One region of the Pseudoalteromonas sp. J010 genome, then DNA from elsewhere that is predicted to be linked to it. Evidence: predicted binding sites of a transcription regulator. Region 1 holds the regulator's gene; each other region holds the start of a gene.

Region 1 (2,275 bases):
AAATAATTCGGATTGCTCTTTGTTAGCAGCCTCTAAAATCAGCTGATCCGCTTTTTCTTGTTCACCTTGCTCTAATAGCTCTACAAGTTGTTTAGCTTGCTCGAGTGTAATTTGAGGCGCAGCGTTTACAGACATAGGCCATTTCCCCTTGCTGTTAGCCTAAGCGCTCAAATACTTTTTCAAGCTTGGTTTTAAGTGTACCTGCCGTAAATGGTTTCACGATATAACCATTAACCCCAGCCTGTGCTGCAGCAACGATCTGCTCTTTTTTTGCTTCCGCGGTTACCATAAGCACAGGAATATGTTTCAACTTTGCATCAGCTCGTATTGCTCGCAATAAATCGATCCCTTGCATTCCTGGCATATTCCAATCAGTTACTACAAAGTCAAACTCCTGATTTTGTAGCATCGGAAGTGCTGTACTACCATCATCAGCTTCTTGAACATTTGTAAAGCCTAAATCTCTTAATAGGTTTTTGATTATTCTTCTCATAGTAGAGAAATCATCAACCACGAGAATCTTCATGTTCTTATCCAAAACTTCCTCCAGTGAGGTTCGAACCCAACTATTTTATGTACTCTAATTTATCCAGTCATTGATTTTAGCTTTTAGCTTTATCATTGCCTGACCGTGAATTTGACTTACTCGAGATTCACTGACATCTAAAATGGCGCCAATCTCTTTTAAATTCATTTCATCGTTATAATAAAGCGACAAAACCATGGCATCTCTTTCTGGTAATGATTTTATCGCATTTACTAAAGACTCGTTAAAACGTTCATTTTTAACGTTATTAAACGGTTTGTCTAGCGCAAAATCGCTATTTGCAGGGGTAATCACATCTTCGTCTACCCCAAGATCCTCAATGCCTATTACTTTGCTTGCATTTACATCATGTAAAATATGATGGTACTCATCTAGAGATATATCAAGTTTTTCAGCGATTTCAGTGTCTTTTGGTTCTCGACCAAGGAGAGATTCGAGCTCAGATATAGTCTCTGAAACCATTCGGCTATTTTTGTGGACAGATCGGGGAGCCCAATCTCCACGACGAATTTCGTCAAGCATCGCACCTCGAATACGTATGCCCGCGAAAGTTTCAAAACTGGCACCTTTACTGGCGTCAAAGTTTTTTGTTGCCTCAATTAACCCTATCATTCCTGATTGGATCAAATCATCAAGTTGCACGCTTGCCGGAAGTCGAGCGATTAGGTGACACGCCACTTTTTTGACAAGTGGAGCATGCCTTTCAACCACCTTATGAATATGGTCAGAAGTTTGATATCCCGCAGCTCTGTTGACCGGAGAAGCCATAATCACCCGTTTACAAGTTGTTCAATAAAAAATTCTAAATGACCAGAAGGCTGATGAGGAATTGGCCACTTAGCCGCTCTCGTAGCTAAGCCTTTAATAGCAACAGCTGCAGGAGAGCTTGGAAATAAATCAACGATAGCCCTTTGTCGACGTGATGACTTACGCATATTTTCATCAAACGGTACTGTCGCGACAAGCTCTAGAGCCACGTCAAGAAAACGATCGGTCACTTTTGATAGTTTAGCAAAAAGTTCCTGACCTTCACGCATGCTACGAACCATATTGGCCACTATTTTAAAGCGGTAAACTCCATGTTCTCGACTTAATACTTTAATTAATGCGTAGGCATCTGTAATGGATGTCGGTTCATCACACACTACCACGAGTACGTCTTGAGCGGCACGAGAAAAACTCAACACCATATCCGAAATTCCGGCTGCAGTGTCAACAATTAACACATCAAATTGTGTATTTAGTTCACTAAAAGCTCTTATTAACCCAGCATGCTCTGCTGGAGTGAGCTCAACCATATTCTGAGACCCTGACGTAGCTGGTACAATTTTTATACCTGCAGGCCCTTCAACTAGAATTTCATCTAGTTCACACTCTCCTGATAAGACATGTGATAAATTCTTTTCGACTCTTAGACCTAGCATCACATCACAGTTTGCCAAGCCTAAGTCCGCATCTAAAACAAGAACACGCTGTCCTTGCTGACCCATAGCAATAGCGGTATTGAGCGAAACATTGGTTTTTCCCACTCCCCCTTTGCCGCCGGTCACGGCTATGACTTTTACACCCTGGTTGCTACTTTGACTCATTCTACGCAGGCCACTTGCTTGATCTAAAACTGTGTTAATCATACATTCCTACTGACTCTGACGCTACAGGTACACGCCGAGAGTGCTGTGCTTTTATTCTTTTTAAATACAGTTGCTCAGCCTTTTTTACTAGCTTTTG
Region 2 (2,275 bases), on a different contig from region 1:
TGCAAAACCGCAGGTTCACCACGCTTGAAAATATACAACTCATTGGTGCTCGACACTTCTCCATAAGGGGTCATATTGAGTATGCTTTCCCGCGAGTTTTCATAAGCAACAATAATGCCAAAATTAAGATTCTGAAGAACCTCAATTGAGCTTGCATGGCTCATACCTGAGAGCATTGTAGCAAACGCGAAAAACTTTAATCCTTTCATACCACTCAAAAAAAGGCGATAAACATTATCGCCTATATCATAACTTAGTAAGATACCGTAATTGCTACTGTACCTGAATATGTATCATCTAGATAGCTTCCACCCTCTTTATCAGTACCAATAGATGCACCAACGTTGAAAGTAGCTTTACCTTCGTTATTCGCTGCAATAACAAATTCGCCGTCACCATTTTTTTCAATCGCCGCGTTTGGTGTCTGACCCTCAACCGCATATAGGGATAAGCTCAAAAGCTCAAATTTGGCTGTGTCACTTGGGCCTTCAGCCGAAACAAGCTCTATTGCTGCTACTTCTGGCGTCGCTGCATCACCATCATGGTCAACCGTTAATGCTGGTAGTGATATTTTCATGTTGGCATAGCGAGTTACACCCGAAATTGTAAACTGCGCAGGAGAAGAGTCGTCCGTTAAAATGCCAATTTGAGCGCCATCTTGAGAGGTTGCAGCTAGTGCTTCTGTAGAATCTGCTGGACGCGTTAATGTTGCTTGTTTGGTGCTTTCAGCCATCGCTCGAATCGTACCAAACTTAAGATCGTTTACTTTTTCCAGTGTAAACGCATTCTGAACCGTAACACTGGCATTAAACGTTTTGTTTTGAGACGCAACAGCAACGGAAGTCACACTTAGCAAAGATAGCGTGATTAAACCAACCTTAATTTTATTTATCATTTACCTTTCCTTTACCTCAGGTTTATTATTAGGATTTCCATTATATTTATCGGTACGATACTAAGAAACTTTAGTTATTTTTTGTTATTTTTATATATATTTTACGACCCATCTAACAAACGGATAAATAAAGAACAAAACGTTCAATATTCAACCGAAACGCATTTTTCATTATATTTTTCCAGGATTTTACAAAGCACGCCCGCAGCCCTATTTGATTCCAAAGGCCCCATTTGAACAATAAAACGCTCCCCAAATGCCTTTTGCTCTGTTCTTATACTAACATTTGTAATTGTATTTAACGTGGGTAATGCTCTATTTACCCTTAATACAACTTTCTCCGCCGCTGCTTGTGTGAGCCTTGGTGTGAGTACCGCATAAAATCTCTGTGTAGTACTATCCTCAGCCCGATGAGAGACCACCGACGGGTTGCCATTCAATAGCGCATCCGAAGATGGGAGCGGCTGTTGTGCAGCTAATAGTGTAATGAGTTTATTTAAGTCGTTTTCAGACTGTAATAAGCGTTTAATTTGCTCTTTCGATTCATTCCATTCCTTGATGACTTGCTCAATTTCTTCCTGTGAATATTCAGAGGTTTTTTTGGCGATGGTTAACTCACTACTTTGTGAGCTGCAACCCAAAATCAGAAGAAAAAAAAAGCGAGCACTGAGTGTTTTTTAACCATTAATATCTCATAAAATAAAAAAGGGAGCCAGGCTCCCATAATTAACTCACTATATAAAAGAGTATTAATTTCACACTCATTTTGCAAGCTTTGTTATAAATTGCATCAATTCATTGGAAAATTCATCTCGACGAACAGCATGCTCTATGATCGCTTTCAAATAACCAATCTTGCTGCCACAATCATGGCTTTTACCACAAAGCGCATACGCTTGTACTTGCTCAGTTTCCATCATCATTGCTATCGCATCGGTCAATTGGATTTCTCCTCCTGCCCCTTCTGGCGTTTTTGCCAACAACGGCCAAATTGATTTGTTTAAAACATAGCGGCCAACGATGGCAAGGTTTGAAGGTGCGGTACCAGGTTTGGGTTTTTCAACCATGTTGTGCATAGATTTAGATTCGCCAGCAGCCAACATTTCACCGCCTATATCTACAATACCAAATTGTGACACAACCTCTTCCGCCACAGGCTCAACCATAACTTGGCTACAACCTTGCTGCTCAAAACGTGCAATCATCTGGGCCAGGTTTTCCTGTCTTAGATCAGCAGTAGCAGCATCAATTAACACATCAGGTAACATGACAACAAAAGGCTCATCACCAATAACCGGTGCTGCACAATTGATAGCATGTCCAAGCCCTCGGGCTTCACCTTGACGAACCTGTATCATCGTTATTCCTTTTGGACAGATA
Region 3 (2,275 bases), on a different contig from region 1:
CGTTATCCATAACATAGCTAAAAGTGGAATTTTGAAAACGATAGCGCAAGTGTGACAGAACACTTGTTCCACCAATACCGGAGTCAAAAACTAGAATATGTGACACACTTCATCCCCTAAATATTTAAGGAATGAAGTTTGCCATGAGTCACAATGAAAATAAACTCGATCAGCTTGTTTGTTGTTGCTCTGCTGATGAGCCCTTATTTGATTCATTTAAGCGGTTGAAAAAGCTGCTCGCATAATCCAAGAATTCATTTAACCTGGATTGCCCTTCATTCATCCATGCAAGTATATTTGGCAATTCGTTGTTAGCATTGAGCGCTTTTGCTTGCTCTTGAATGTCTGCTAGTTGCTTATTCAGAGGTACAAACGCCTTCTCTAGTTCTTTCATCGGATTGCCTTGTTGATACTGTGCAATCGCGGCAGATGTTTTCGTTTGCTTTAAGTCCATTGTGAAGTTGGTGATTTGGTCAGAGTTTAAACTAAGTGACTTTGCCATATCGAACGCTTCATCATACTCACCGCCAAAGAACGCATCGCTGACATTGCGAATATCTTCCATCATATCGTTGATTGCTTGCTGCTCTTCTTCGTTCAGCTCTCCATTTACTTTAATCGAAAAGTTCACCTCTTGAGATGACTGGGAGCCATATGCAGCACCAAAGTTGTTGCCTTTTTGGGCCACGCTCGCAGCAGACCCTTGTGAATATGCGTCAGAAAATGAAATAACAACCTCATCACCTTCCGCTGTAGTGAACGCATATTCGGCCTGATTCGATAAGCTTGCAAATTGCGCCGCACTGATAGCCATTGCCTTTGGAGACTTTTCTTCAAATAGTTCTTTTTCGAAGTCATCAAGCCCTTTAAATATACCCTCTCGAGACTTTTCAATCCCTTCTTCAATATCAGAATTAAACGCCCCCATCCCTTTTAGCTCTTCACTGGCTTCATCAATACCTTGCAGCACACCTTTGCGTGCCCCATCCAGCATAGATTTTAATTCATCGTCATTTTTACCGTCTACTTTCGCTTTTTTCACTGCACCTTGAACGAAATCAAGTACGTTTTTCACTATCGCTTCAAAGTCAAACAATGGTTTGTCTTTTTTATCCTGCGTAGGTTTCTCAATACCAAGCGCTTCTGCGAGTTTGTCATCAAGAATTTTGGCAGCGAGTTTAGATTTATCCCCCGCATAACTATCTGAATTTATTTGGATATGTGGTCCTATCCCTTTGCTCTGTCCAGGCTTGTGCTGCATCGCTGGATTGAGCAATTGATTTAAATGCCCGATTTTCATGGTATGCCCTCCAATATATTAGTTAGATTATCGGCATATTTGTGCAAAGCTAAAGTAAAATGACTAAAAAAACGCCAAAACGATTTTAGTCACTATGCTAGACTGGACAAATTAACGACGCTCCCTAAAATAGCGCCTCTTAATTCAACATAGATGGTTTTAGTATGGCAGTAATAAAGATTGATGATTCAGCATACGAGCAACAATTGGCTGAAAAAGCTGAGCGTATCACAGCACAATTTGCACAGTTTAATGCGCCAGAATTAGAAGTGTATGACTCTGCAACTCGCCATTACCGCCAACGCTGCGAATTTAGAGTCTGGCATGATGGCGACGACTTGTTTCACATCATGTTTGATCAACAAAGTAAAGAAAAGCTTCGTGTTGATAGCTTTGACCCGGGTGCCGAGCTTGTCAATGAAATGATGCAAGTCATGATAGACAAACTTAAAGGCAATGAGGTCTTACGCCGAAAATTATTCCAAATTGATTACCTTACTACCCTAAGTGGTGAAGTACTGATTAGCCTTTTATATCACAAGCAACTTGATGAAGCGTGGCACACTGCTATGCTGGAGTTGCGTTCTGAGTTGCAACAGACTTACAAAGTGGACTTTATAGGACGTGCTAGAAAACAAAAGGTCGTATTTGGTCATGATTATGTCACAGAAAAGCTCGTGGTTAATGGTAAAGAATATATTTATCAGCAAGTTGAAAACAGCTTTACGCAGCCAAATGCCCAAGTGAATCAAAAAATGCTAGCGTGGGCGCAGTCTATCAGCGAGCCGCTTAGCAATGATTTACTTGAGCTTTACTGTGGTAACGGTAACTTTTCTATCGCATTAGCTGGTTCATTCGACAAAGTGCTGGCTACGGAAATTTCTAAATCATCGGTAAAGTCTGCACAGTTTAATATCGCAGCAAACAAAGTCGACAACCTTGATATTATCCGCATGTCGAGTGAAGAGTTTACGC

Evidence for each region. The regulator FliA, encoded in region 1, starts transcription of late flagellar genes. The targets are predictions, from matches to a motif close to CTAAAGNTNNNNNNNNNNNNGCCGATA.
Region 2: EAG18_RS20875 (DUF4402 domain-containing protein) is a predicted target of FliA. The motif match lies at 943-969, and genes of this name have one in related genera.
Region 3: EAG18_RS17740 (DUF5610 domain-containing protein) is a predicted target of FliA. The motif match lies at 1,329-1,355, and genes of this name have one in related genera.

Annotation. Positions count from the first base shown of each region.
Region 1 covers NZ_RDBW01000013.1:31,720-33,994, forward strand. Annotated here, with positions in the region: gene EAG18_RS08720 (protein phosphatase CheZ) at 1-135, opposite strand, end outside; gene cheY (chemotaxis response regulator CheY) at 155-538, opposite strand; gene EAG18_RS08730 (RNA polymerase sigma factor FliA) at 581-1,315, opposite strand; gene EAG18_RS08735 (MinD/ParA family protein) at 1,318-2,178, opposite strand; gene flhF (flagellar biosynthesis protein FlhF) at 2,171-2,275, opposite strand, start outside.
Region 2 covers NZ_RDBW01000051.1:21,902-24,176, reverse strand. Annotated here, with positions in the region: gene EAG18_RS20880 (DUF4402 domain-containing protein) at 1-209, opposite strand, end outside; gene EAG18_RS20875 (DUF4402 domain-containing protein) at 254-895, opposite strand; gene EAG18_RS20870 (hypothetical protein) at 1,039-1,536, opposite strand; gene galU (UTP--glucose-1-phosphate uridylyltransferase GalU) at 1,657-2,275, opposite strand, start outside.
Region 3 covers NZ_RDBW01000035.1:1,531-3,805, forward strand. Annotated here, with positions in the region: gene murI (glutamate racemase) at 1-106, opposite strand, end outside; gene EAG18_RS17740 (DUF5610 domain-containing protein) at 170-1,300, opposite strand; gene trmA (tRNA (uridine(54)-C5)-methyltransferase TrmA) at 1,465-2,275, shown strand, end outside.